2 regions of the Mycobacterium sp. DL440 genome follow, and region 2 is predicted to be linked to the other one. Evidence: predicted binding sites of a transcription regulator. Region 2 holds the regulator's gene; the other holds the start of a gene.
What was found. Region 2 encodes LexA, which represses DNA repair genes until DNA is damaged. Its sites were predicted from a motif close to CGAACANNTGTTCG; they were not measured.

Region 1 (5,907 bases), 1.1 Mb from region 2:
ACTGACTTTCGGTGTGTTCGCCGTCGGCCTCACCGGATCGATCTTCGCCTTCTGGGGCTGGGACACCTGCCTGACGCTGGGGGAGGAGTCCAAGGACCCGACGAAGGTGCCGGGCCGGGCCGGACTGCTGTGCGTGCTCTCGATCCTGGCCACCTATCTGCTGGTTGCCGTCGCGGTGATGATGTACGCCGGCATCGGGGAAGAGGGTCTGGGGCTGGGTAATCCGGACCACGAGGACAACGTGTTCGCCGCGCTGGCCGATCCGGTGCTGGGCAGCTGGGCGGGACCGCTGCTGTTCCTGGCGATCCTGGCCTCGTCGGTGGCCAGCCTGCAGACCACCTTCCTGCCTGCCGCGCGGGCGATGCTGGCGATGGGTGCCTACAAGGCATTCCCGTCGCGCTTCGCCGAGGTCAGCCCGCGCTACCTGGTGCCCGGTTTCGCGACCATCACCGCAGGCGTGGTGACCGGCGCCTTCTACACCGTGGTGAATCTGCTGTCCGAGAGTGCCTTGCTGGATACCATTGCCGCCCTTGGCATCATGATCTGCTGGTACTACGGCATCACAGCATTCGCGTGCGTCTGGTATTTCCGTCGGGAGTTGTTCACCAGCGCCCACAACATGGTGTTCAAGTTCCTGTTCCCCCTGCTCGGCGGAATCATGCTGGCCTTGGTTTTCGTGATCGCGATCAGAGAGAGCATGAACCCGGAGAACGGCAGTGGTGCCGCGATCGGCGGTATCGGGCTGGTGTTCTTCATGGGTTTCGGCATCCTGCTGCTGGGCGCCGTGCTCATGTTCGTCTGGCGGTCGGTCAACCCAGCGTTCTTCCGAGGCGAGACACTCCGGCACGACACGCCGTCACTCGTGGAGTAGACGTACTGTCCGATTCGGCGAATTCAGTGAAATGAGCGACAGCGCAAATCATTTAGAACCACGTTGCGCTGTTTGCTCGGCGCAGTGGCGGGGCCACGCTCACTTTCCGCGAATGTAACGTGGTGGCGGAAAAACAACTCAAAAATCGCCACCACGTTACGTACGCGAACTATCCGGCGGCGTTGCCGATACCGGACTTACCCGGATTGTGGGCGACGTGGAACGGATCGAGGAGATCCCACACCGTCGCGACAGTGGTGTCCTTGAGTTCGGCACCCGAGGCTTCCTGATTGATGAGGTCGGCGACGATGTCGTAGCCGTAGTACACCGCCGAACCCGGTGGGGTGGTCTTGATCAGCTCCATGATGATCGTCTGCCGGGCATCTCGAGCTGCATCGTCATCACCTAGCGCAGGGGCCAGGCTCGGCAGGATCTTGCTGATCGGAATCACCGCATTCACCCAAGGCACGATCTGGCTGCCCCGGTAGATCTGCTCGGTCGCCTCGCGGATGAATGGATCGAGTTCGTCGGGAAGGGCTGTGTTCATCAACGCATTCCGCAGATTCATGATCGGCTCAGGGATGTCCGTCGGCTCCGGATCATTGTCACGGAACGGGTTGAGATCCCATGCCTGGCCATCGTCCGCGGTGTCGGCCTGAGTCTGCACCGCAGCGAGCTTCGGGGTGACGATCGACTTGCTCGCCGGTTGCGCGACGGTCTCGGTGTCCGATTTGTCGACCACTACCGGGTCCGGCTTCGGAGCCGCCTGCTTCGGGGCGAACAAGTCCTTGAGCTTGGCGACCTGACCGGCCTCGAACTCGTCGGCGCTGGGCTTCGGCTTGGGCGTGGCCGCCACCGGTTTGGTGGCCTTGGCGGTATCGGTGACCTGGGTAGCCGCCTTCTCGATCTTGCCGGCCCGCTTTTCGCGGCTGTCTTTGACGTTGTCCTTGACCTTGGACAACGGCTTGGGCCGCTCGGCCTCGCCAGTCTTCGTCTTGCCGGTCTTGGCCTGGGTGCGCTTGGGCCCGGCCTTGACGTGCTGCGATGTGCTTTTGGTCGAGCCTTTAGCCGCGCCTTCGCCGGAATCAGCGTGGGCGGTGCCCTGTCCGGCCACGGCGAGCGCCGCGCCGACTCCCGCCGCTACGGCGACACCACCGACGTAGCCGATGTACTTCGTTGACGCTGACGTCGATGCCATTGCCCGTCCTTTCACAGCCGATCCCCAGCCCAGGGGCATCGTAGGGGGCGGCGGCGTGATCGGCATCACGAGGCGCGACCTACCCACCTTCACCGGTTGCCTTGCCGCTGCACCAACAGCTGGATCTCGAACACATGTTCGATACACTGATGGGGTGAGTTGGCATAACGGGCCGCCGAGCTGGTCGGAGATGGAGCGGGTGCTCTCTGGCCAGTCGCCGCGGCCCGCCGCGGGTGGCAAGCCCCGCCGTTCCGGCCTGCCGTTGGAGCCCGCCGGCGACGGCGGGGACAGCCCGGCCTGGTCGCGTAAGCGCAGCATCTATCAGCCGCCGGAACTCGACCGGTCGCGAACGTCGGTCCGTTACGCCGAACTGCACACGCACAGCGCCTACAGCTTCCTCGACGGCGCGAGTACGCCGGAGGAGTTGGTCGAGGAGGCGGCCCGGCTGAACCTGCGGGCGATCGCGCTGACCGATCACGACGGGCTCTACGGCGCCGTCCGGTTCGCCGAGGCGGCCAGGGAGCTGGACGTGGCCACGGTCTTCGGCGCCGAGCTGTCGCTGGGGAACATTCCCCGCACCGAGGATCCCGATCCGCCCGGCCCGCATCTGCTGGTGCTGGCCCGCGGGCCGGAGGGTTACCGGCGGTTGTCCCGCGAGATCGCCAAGGCGCATCTGGCCGGTGGTGAGAAAGGCAAGCCCCGCTACGACTTCGGCGGGCTCACCGAGGCCGCTGGTGGGCACTGGCACATCCTCACGGGCTGTCGTAAAGGTCATGTCCGCCAGGCGCTTTCCCGCGGTGGGCCCGAAGCTGCCGCTGCCGCGCTGGCCGATCTGGTGGACCGGTTCGGAGCCGGCCGGGTCAGCATCGAGCTCACCCATCACGGCCATCCGTGTGACGACGAACGCAATGCCATCCTGGCCGGGCTGGCGTCGCGGTTCGGGATACCGGTGGTGGCCACCACCGGGGCGCACTTCGCAGCGCCTGACCGGGGTCGGCTGGCCATGGCGATGGCGGCGATCCGGGCCCGCAACTCGATGGACACCGCAGCCGGGTGGCTGGCCCCGCTCGGCGGGTCTCATCTGCGCTCGGGGGAGGAGATGGCCCGGCGGTTCGGTACCGAGATCGTGACGGCTGCAGCCGATCTCGGTGAGCAGTGCTCTTTCGGTCTGGCGCTCATCGCCCCGCAGCTGCCGCCGTACCCAGATGTACCGTCCGGCGAAACCGAGGACAGTTGGCTGCGGCATCTGGTCATGGCGGGAGCGGCCGAGCGGTACGGGCCCGTCGACAACGCAGAAAAGGCCTACGCGCAGATCGAACACGAACTGCGGATCATCGAGCAGCTGAAGTTCCCCGGCTATTTCCTCGTGGTCCACGACATCACCCGGTTCTGCCGGGACAACGACATCCTTTGTCAGGGTAGGGGATCGGCGGCCAACTCGGCGGTCTGCTACGCGCTGAAGGTCACCAACGTCGACCCGATCGCCAATGAGCTGCTGTTCGAACGGTTCCTGTCCCCGGCTCGCGACGGGCCGCCCGATATCGACATCGACATCGAATCGGACTTGCGCGAGAACGTCATTCAGTACGTATACGAGCGCTACGGTCGGGACTACGCCGCCCAGGTAGCCAACGTCATCACCTATCGCGGACGCAGCGCGGTCCGCGACATGGCCCGGGCGTTGGGGTTCTCCCAGGGGCAGCAGGACGCCTGGAGTAAGCAGCTCAGCCGGTGGAATGGGCGTCCCGACTCGCCGGAGGCGAAAGACATCCCGCAGCCGGTGATCGAGCTGGCCACCCAGATCGCCAATCTGCCTCGGCACCTCGGCATCCACTCCGGCGGCATGGTGATCTGTGACCGCCCGATCGCCGACGTGTGCCCGGTGGAGTGGGCCCGCATGGCCAACCGCAGCGTACTGCAGTGGGACAAAGATGACTGTGCGGCAATAGGTTTGGTGAAGTTCGACCTGCTCGGCCTCGGCATGCTCTCGGCCCTGCACTACGCCATCGACCTGCTGGCCGAGCACAAGGGCATCGCTGTCGACCTGGCCAAACTGGATCTGTCCGAACCGGCGGTCTACGAGATGCTGCAGAAGGCCGACTCGGTCGGGGTGTTCCAGGTCGAGTCCCGCGCGCAGATGGCCACCCTGCCCCGGCTCAAGCCACGCGAGTTCTACGACCTGGTGGTCGAGGTGGCGTTGATCCGGCCGGGCCCGATCCAGGGTGGTTCGGTGCACCCCTATATCCGTCGCCGCAATGGTTTGGAGGAGGTCACCTATGACCATCCGTCGATGGAATCCGCGCTGAAGAAAACGCTGGGCATCCCGTTGTTCCAGGAGCAGCTCATGCAATTGGCGGTCGACTGTGCGGGTTTCACCGCGGCCGAGGCCGACCAGCTGCGCCGGGCGATGGGTTCCAAACGCTCCACCGAGAAGATGCGGCGGCTACGCAGCCGGTTCTACGACGGCATGCGTGACCTTCACGGCATCAACGGCGAGGTGGCCGAGCGCATCTACGAGAAGCTGGAGGCGTTCGCCAATTTCGGTTTCCCGGAAAGTCATTCGCTGAGCTTCGCGTCGCTGGTGTTCTATTCGTCGTGGTTCAAACTGCACCATCCGGCGGCGTTCTGCGCGGCACTGCTGCGGGCCCAGCCGATGGGGTTCTATTCACCGCAGTCCCTGGTCGCCGACGCGCGCAGGCACGGAGTGACGGTGCACGGTCCCGGTGTGAACGCCAGCCTGGCCTACGCGACGTGCGAGAACCGCGGCATGGATGTGCGGCTCGGCCTGGGCAGTGTCCGCCACATCGGTGACGAGTTGGCCCAACGGCTGGTCGATGAACGAGATGCCAACGGGCCGTTCACCACCCTGATCGACCTGACCAACCGGGTGCAGCTGTCCGTGCCGCAGACCGAGGCGCTGGCCACCGCCGGTGCGCTGGGTTGTTTCGGGGTCAGTCGGCGCGAGGCGCTGTGGGCGGCGGGCGCGGCGGCCACCCAGCGGCCGGACCGGTTGCCAGGGGTGGGCTCTTCCTCGCACGTGCCGCCGCTACCGGGGATGAGCGCCCTGGAGTTGTCGGCCGCCGACGTGTGGGCCACCGGCATCTCACCGGACAGCTATCCGACTCAGTACCTGCGCGCCGGCCTCGACGCTCTCGGTGTTGTCCCCGCCGACAAGTTGCTGGACGTTGTCGACGGAACCCGAATCCTGGTTGCCGGGGCGGTGACTCACCGCCAGCGCCCGGCGACCGCACAGGGGGTGACGTTCATGAACCTGGAAGACGAGACCGGGATGGTCAACGTGCTGTGCGCCCCCGGGGTGTGGGCGCGCTACCGCAAGCTGGCGCAGACGTCCCCGGCACTGGTGGTGCGTGGCATCGTCCAGAACGCCAGCGGTGCGATCACCGTGATCGCCGACCGGATGGAACCAGTCGCGCTGCGGGTCGGCTCCCGATCGCGAGACTTCCGCTGAGCGCTCGGCTCAGGCACTCGCCACGGACGGGTCGATGGATGGGTCAGGGACCGGAGTGGCGCGGTCCTCGAGCCCGGTCCTCAGCAGTGACCACGCCAACCGCCGCGCGGCGGTGGCCCGCTCATGCAGGAGGTGCTGGACGGCCGGGATGGGGTTGGTTTCCGGGGTGCGGCCCTCGACCACGTCGGCGTGCAGATCCTCGGCGACCTGGATCGCCATCAGCACCGCATCGTTGACCCGGTTCAGGGCGTCCTGCAGGCGGTCGTCCTGGCTGAGCAGGTGGGCGTTGTCCAACTCGACCGAGACATCACTTACGACCTGGCTGATCTGAGCGAAGAGCGCGTTCATCGCGGTTTCCCGCTCGTCGCG
Region 2 (5,907 bases):
CGCGCTGACCAACCACCCGGTTGGTATAGGTTGGCCCGGAATTCGTAACCAGTACCGGAGGTAACACCATGGGCAGTGTTGTGAAGTACGACCGCACGTTGTTCGAGCCCGAGCACGAGCTGTTCCGCGAGTCATACCGGGCATTTCTGGACCGGCACGTCGCGCCGCACCACGACCAGTGGGAAAAGGACAAGATCGTCGACCGCGGCATCTGGTTGGAGGCCGGTAAGCAGGGCTTTCTCGGGATGGCGGTGCCCGAGGAGTACGGCGGCGGCGGTAACGACGACTTCCGCTACAACACCGTCGTCTGCGAGGAGACCGTGGCCGGCCGCTACAGCGGTATCGGCTTCAGCCTCCACAACGACGTCGTCGCGCCGTATCTGTTGCGGCTGGCCACAGAGGAGCAGAAGCAGCGCTGGCTGCCCAAGTTCTGCACCGGCGAATTGATCACGGCGATCGCAATGACCGAGCCTGGTACCGGCAGCGACCTGCAGGGCATCAAGACCCGCGCGGTCCGCGACGGCGACCACTACATCCTCAACGGGTCCAAGACCTTCATCACCAACGGCATCCATTCCGATCTGGTGATCGTGGTGGCCCAGACCGACGCCGAAAAGGGCGCGCTCGGGTTCAGTTTGTTGGTGGTCGAGCGCGGCATGGAGGGCTTCGAGCGGGGCCGGCACCTGGACAAGCTCGGTCTGGACGCCCAGGACACCGCCGAGCTGTCGTTCACCGACGTCAAGGTGCCGGTCGAGAATCTGCTCGGCGAGGAGGGCCAGGGTTTCGTCTACCTGATGCAGAACTTGCCGCAGGAGCGCATCTCGATCGCCATCATGGCTGCCGCGGCGATGGAGGCGGTGCTGGAGCAGACCGTGCAGTACACCAAGGAGCGCAAGGCGTTCGGCAAGCCGATCGGCAGCTTCCAGAACAGCCGGTTCCTGCTGGCCGAACTGGCCACCGAGGCCACCGTGGTGCGGATGATGGTCGACGAGTTCATCCGTTTGCATCTCGACGAGAAGCTCACCGTGGAGCAGGCCGCGATGGCCAAGTGGTACTCCACCGAGAAGCAGGTGAGCCTCATCGACCGGTGCCTGCAGTTGCACGGCGGTTACGGCTACATGCGTGAGTATCCGGTCGCGCGGGCCTACCTGGACGCCCGGGTGCAGACCATTTACGGCGGCACCACCGAGATCATGAAGGAGATCATCGGCCGCGGTCTGGGTGTCTAGCGGGCCGTTCGGCCCCCCGATTCATCAGGTATCTCGCCCCGAAAAGCCCAATTCTGGGCCGTCAGACCCAGATATTGAGGCTTTTTTGGTCATGATCGGCCACGTTCCTTGGTTATCGTCACGTGCTGACGCAAAGTTGTCCGGGCGGGACATTTCTGAGGAAACTTTGCCGAACGAGCCGGGAGGGCGCATGACTAGGCCGGGAGCGAGGCTGAACGCAGCCGTGTGGCGGTTGGCGGTCGGCCTGCTCGCACTCGTAGTCGCTGCTTTGGTGGTGCCGGCGGTGGCTTCGGCCACCCCGGAGTCAGATGCCGACGCGGCTGTCACCGCCGCCTGGGAGGCCAACGGCGGCGACGGCGGCCCGCTGGGGCCGCGGCAGGGTGGCGTGTACGCGGTGGGTTCTGGCTTCGCGCAGAACTACTCCGGGGGAAAGATGTTTTTCACCCCGGCGACCGGTGCTCATTTCATGCAGGGCGCAATCCTGGACAAATACGAGTCGTTGGGCGGTCCGGCCGACGGCGACATGGGATTCCCCACCATCGATGAGGGCGCCGGGCGTGCCGCCGACAGCCGCAACTCGACCCTGAGCGCGCCGGACAACCCGGTCATCTTCTGGACGCCGTCCACCGGCGCCCGGGTGGTACGGGGTGCCATCAACGCCGCGTGGGACAAGCTCGGTGGCTCCGCCGGAGTGCTGGGCGTGCCCTCCGACGACGAAATGTTCAACGGCGATGTGATCTCACAGAAGTTCACCGGCGGTGAGATTTCCTGGAACCGCAAGACCAAGGCATTCACCACGGAGCCGACGGACCTGGCCGACCAGCTCGCCGGCCTGGACGTACCGTCGGATCCCGCTTCGGCGATCGCCGCCGCGCGTCGCGAGGCAGGCGGCGTGATGGGACCACTGGGAGCCAAGGACGGCGACCAGTATCCGATCGGTGACGGCGGGTTCGGCCAGAAGTACGCCGGCGGCCAGATCTTCTACAGCCCGGCCACCGGAGCCAACGCCATCACCGGTCAGCTGCTCGAGAAGTACGAAAGCGTCGGTGGCCCCGAAGGTGATCTGGGCTTCCCGACCGCCGGCGAGTCCGAGGGCGGGTTGGGTCCCAACAGCCGGATCAGCACCTTCGCCGCTGCCGACAACCCCGTCATCTTCTGGACTCCCGATTACGGCGCGGTGATCGTGCGGGGCGCGATGAATGCGGCCTGGGAGAAGCTCGGAGGGGCGAAGGGCGCATTGGGCGCTCCCATGGCCGACCAGACCGAAGACGGCAGTGTCGTCAGCCAGCGGTTCAGCGGGGGAGCGATCTCGTGGGACCGCGACGCCAACAAGTTCACCACCGAGCCGTCAAAACTCGCGTCAGAATTGAGTGGCCTGCAGGTTCCTGGACTCGGTCAGACATCGGCCTCGGGGCCGCAGCCTTCCGATTCGGACGCCAAGAAGCCGTTCGCCTGGCATTGGAGCTGGTGGTGGCTGATCGCCGTGGTTCCGGTTGTGCTGCTCGCAGGGCTGATCGTGGGGGCCGCGCTGTGGCACCGTCGCCGTGCCGGTGGCGACGACGACTTCGATCATGACCCGTTCGACGATGACTACGACGGCGGACCCGGGGATTCCTACGACGAGGACCGTTACGACGACGCCCGCTACGGCTCGCGTGGGTACGACCACGATGAGTACGGCGATGATCGCGGCTCGGATGCGGCGAGCGGCTATGGGCCGCGCGCTGCCTACGGCGGCGAGGCCGCGACGGCGCGGTTCGCCGGGCCTGGTGAGGAATCGGCAGGGGCGGGGTCTCCGTACGACGGGCCCACCGATATCGCCATCCCGGTCAGTCAATGGGCCGCCCCGCACGGAGCGGCCAGTGGTTACGGGGTGCCAGGCGAGGACGAGGAACCGCCGGAGGATTCCTCGCAACTGGCCGGCCCGGAACAGGGTTTCGACGACTATGGCGATGATGACGACTATGACGATGACGATTTCGAGGACGACGACTTCGACGACGAGGACCTCGATACGCCCATCGACGCCGACTTCGAGGAAGTCGCCGAGGGCGAGGACGTCGACGACATCGAAGCGGAGCTGGAGGACGAGGACGAGGACGAGGGCCTGACGGGCATCGGATCCCTCGGCGGTCCGGTCGGGGGAGAGCGCGGGGCGCAGGGTTTCGCGGCGCTGAGCGGACTGGCGGTGCCGAGCGATCAGGACAACGTCGACACCGCGCCGACCCGCGTCATCACCCAGGCCGAGGCTTACAGCGGTGAGGCCTACGGCAATGAGGCCCACGGCGGTGAAGCCCACAGCGGGCGACATGCCGCCATCGAACTCGACGAGATACCCAGTGCCACCGCCATCCATCTGCCGTTGGAGGACCCACACCGCGCACCGGAGGGCTATCCGATCAAGGCGGACACCAAGTCTGGTCGGTACTGGGCACCAGACAGCAGTGAGTACGACGACGCAGTGGCCGAGATCTGGTTCGCCAGTGAAGAATTCGCCCGCACGAACGGGTTTGTGCGGACGGACTGAGCGGCAGGACCCGGCAACTATCCGGTGCAGCGGGTCCTACCTCCGGTCGGTCAGATCTTGCGGATCACGGTGACGACCTTGCCGAGCACCGCGGCGTCGTTGCCCGGGATCGGGTCGTATGCCGGGTTGTGCGGCATCAGCCAAACCTGACCGCGGGTCCGCTTGAACGTCTTGACCGTGGCTTCGCCGTCGATCATGGCTGCCACGATGTCGCCGTTGTCGGCCACACTCTGCTGGCGTACCACCACCCAGTCACCGTCACAGATGGCGGCATCGACCATCGAGTCGCCGACGACCTTGAGCAGGAAGAGCGACCCTTCGCCGACCAGTTCGCGGGGCAACGGGAAGACGTCCTCGACGGCCTGCTCGGCCAGGATGGGGCCGCCTGCGGCGATACGTCCCAGGACCGGCACGAAGGTCGGTTCGGGTAGCGCGTCGGAGCCGGCCACTTCGGTGGACACCAGCGCGGCGGCCGCCGGATCGTCGGCGGCGCGCACGTCAACCGCGCGCGGGCGATTGGGGTCCCGACGCAGGTAACCCTTGCGTTCCAGGGTGCGCAACTGATGGGCGACCGACGACGTCGAGGTCAAACCGACCGCATCGCCGATCTCGCGGATGCTCGGCGGGTAGCCGCGACTGTTCACCGACGCGCGGATCACATCGAGAATGGTGCGTTGCCGGTCGGTGAGCCCCTCGGCCCGGCGTGGACCCGCGCCGTCCGATCCGGCCGGGCTGTCGGTGTTGCCGTCCCTGCTGCGGTCGTCGCTCATGGGGCCGAATGTAGTCGTTGATCGAACATTAATCAAACATGTGTTCGACGCGTGTTGCGCGCGTGTCTGCTGGTGGGGCGCGTGGACAGGTGATTCCGCGTCGTGCGCGGGGTTGGCGGCCCGAACTTGTCGGTGCCCTGTTCTATCGTTTGGCCACAGTTCGATCACATGTTCTATCCATCGAACACCTGAGCGAGTATGTTCGAACACAAGAGCGAAACCGCCCCACTGAAAGGCAGTCAGATGGCGATCATCGATATCCCCGCGGATAGCCGTTCCCGCGCTGTTCGGGCCGTGCCGCAGTCCCCGCCGCAGCGGTGCCGGGCCCGCGGCGGCGCCGGCACCAGAGGCAGCGCCACCTTCGGTACCGGTACGGCCAGGCCGGTGCGCCGGGTGCAGCGGCCGGCACCCGACCGCCCGTCCGCCGGCGCGGTCCGCTACCGCGGAACCGGAGTGCTGATGTCGCGGGCATCGCATCGCAGTCGGCCCATCACGCCGATGACCACCGTGTTGCTGGCCCTCGTCGCCGCCGGTATCACGGTGTGGCTTGGCCTGGTGGCCCAATTCGGTGGGGTGATGGGGGCCGAGACCCCGACGCCGACCGAGCTCGCGGTGGTCCAGGTGAAATCGGGGGAGACACTGCAGCAGGTGGCGCGCCGGGTGGCCCCGGATGCCCCGGTATCCCGGGTCGTCGAGCAGATCCGTGACCTCAACCAACTCGAATCCGCGGCGGTCGACTCCGGGCAGACATTGCTTGCGCCGGTTGGCTGAGCAGTGGTATGTCTGCTGAATCGTCCTGGCCGGCAGCCACACTGGCCGGTGTCGGAGTGAACACCTACACGCCACTGGACCCGGCGGTGAGTCTCCCGCGCGCATCGCGGGTACGCTCAAGGGCGCTCGAACTAGTTGTCCGGCGGCATGGCGAAGGAGCGGTAATGCATTGTCCGTTCTGCCGTCATCCTGATTCGCGTGTGGTCGATTCCCGCGAGACCGACGAGGGCCAGGCCATCCGGCGCCGGCGATCATGCCCGGAGTGCGGACGTCGGTTCACCACCGTGGAGACCGCGGTGCTGGCCGTGGTGAAGCGCAGCGGGGTGACTGAGCCCTTCAGCCGGGAGAAGGTCATCCGTGGAGTGCGCCGGTCCTGTCAGGGCAGGCAGGTCGACGACGATGCGCTCAATGTTTTGGCGCAGAAGGTCGAGGACGCCGTCCGCGGCCTCGGCACTCCGGAGATCCCCAGCCATGAGGTCGGCCTGGCGATTCTCGGACCGCTCCGCGAACTTGACGAGGTCGCCTACCTGAGATTCGCCTCGGTGTACCGGTCGTTCTCGTCAGCCGACGACTTCGAGCGCGAGATCGAGGCGCTGCGGGCACACCGCGC

Region 1: HBE63_RS02590 (error-prone DNA polymerase) is a predicted target of LexA. The motif match lies at 2,197-2,210, and genes of this name have one in related genera.

Annotation. Positions count from the first base shown of each region.
Region 1 is NZ_CP050191.1:522,935-528,841, forward strand. It holds gene HBE63_RS02580 (APC family permease) at 1-871, shown strand, start outside; gene HBE63_RS02585 (hypothetical protein) at 1,041-2,069, opposite strand; gene HBE63_RS02590 (error-prone DNA polymerase) at 2,224-5,538, shown strand; gene HBE63_RS02595 (hypothetical protein) at 5,548-5,907, opposite strand, start outside.
Region 2 is NZ_CP050191.1:1,641,192-1,647,098, forward strand. It holds gene HBE63_RS08140 (acyl-CoA dehydrogenase family protein) at 69-1,229, shown strand; gene HBE63_RS08145 (LGFP repeat-containing protein) at 1,420-3,756, shown strand; gene lexA (transcriptional repressor LexA) at 3,807-4,526, opposite strand; gene HBE63_RS08155 (LysM peptidoglycan-binding domain-containing protein) at 4,770-5,297, shown strand; gene nrdR (transcriptional regulator NrdR) at 5,462-5,907, shown strand, end outside.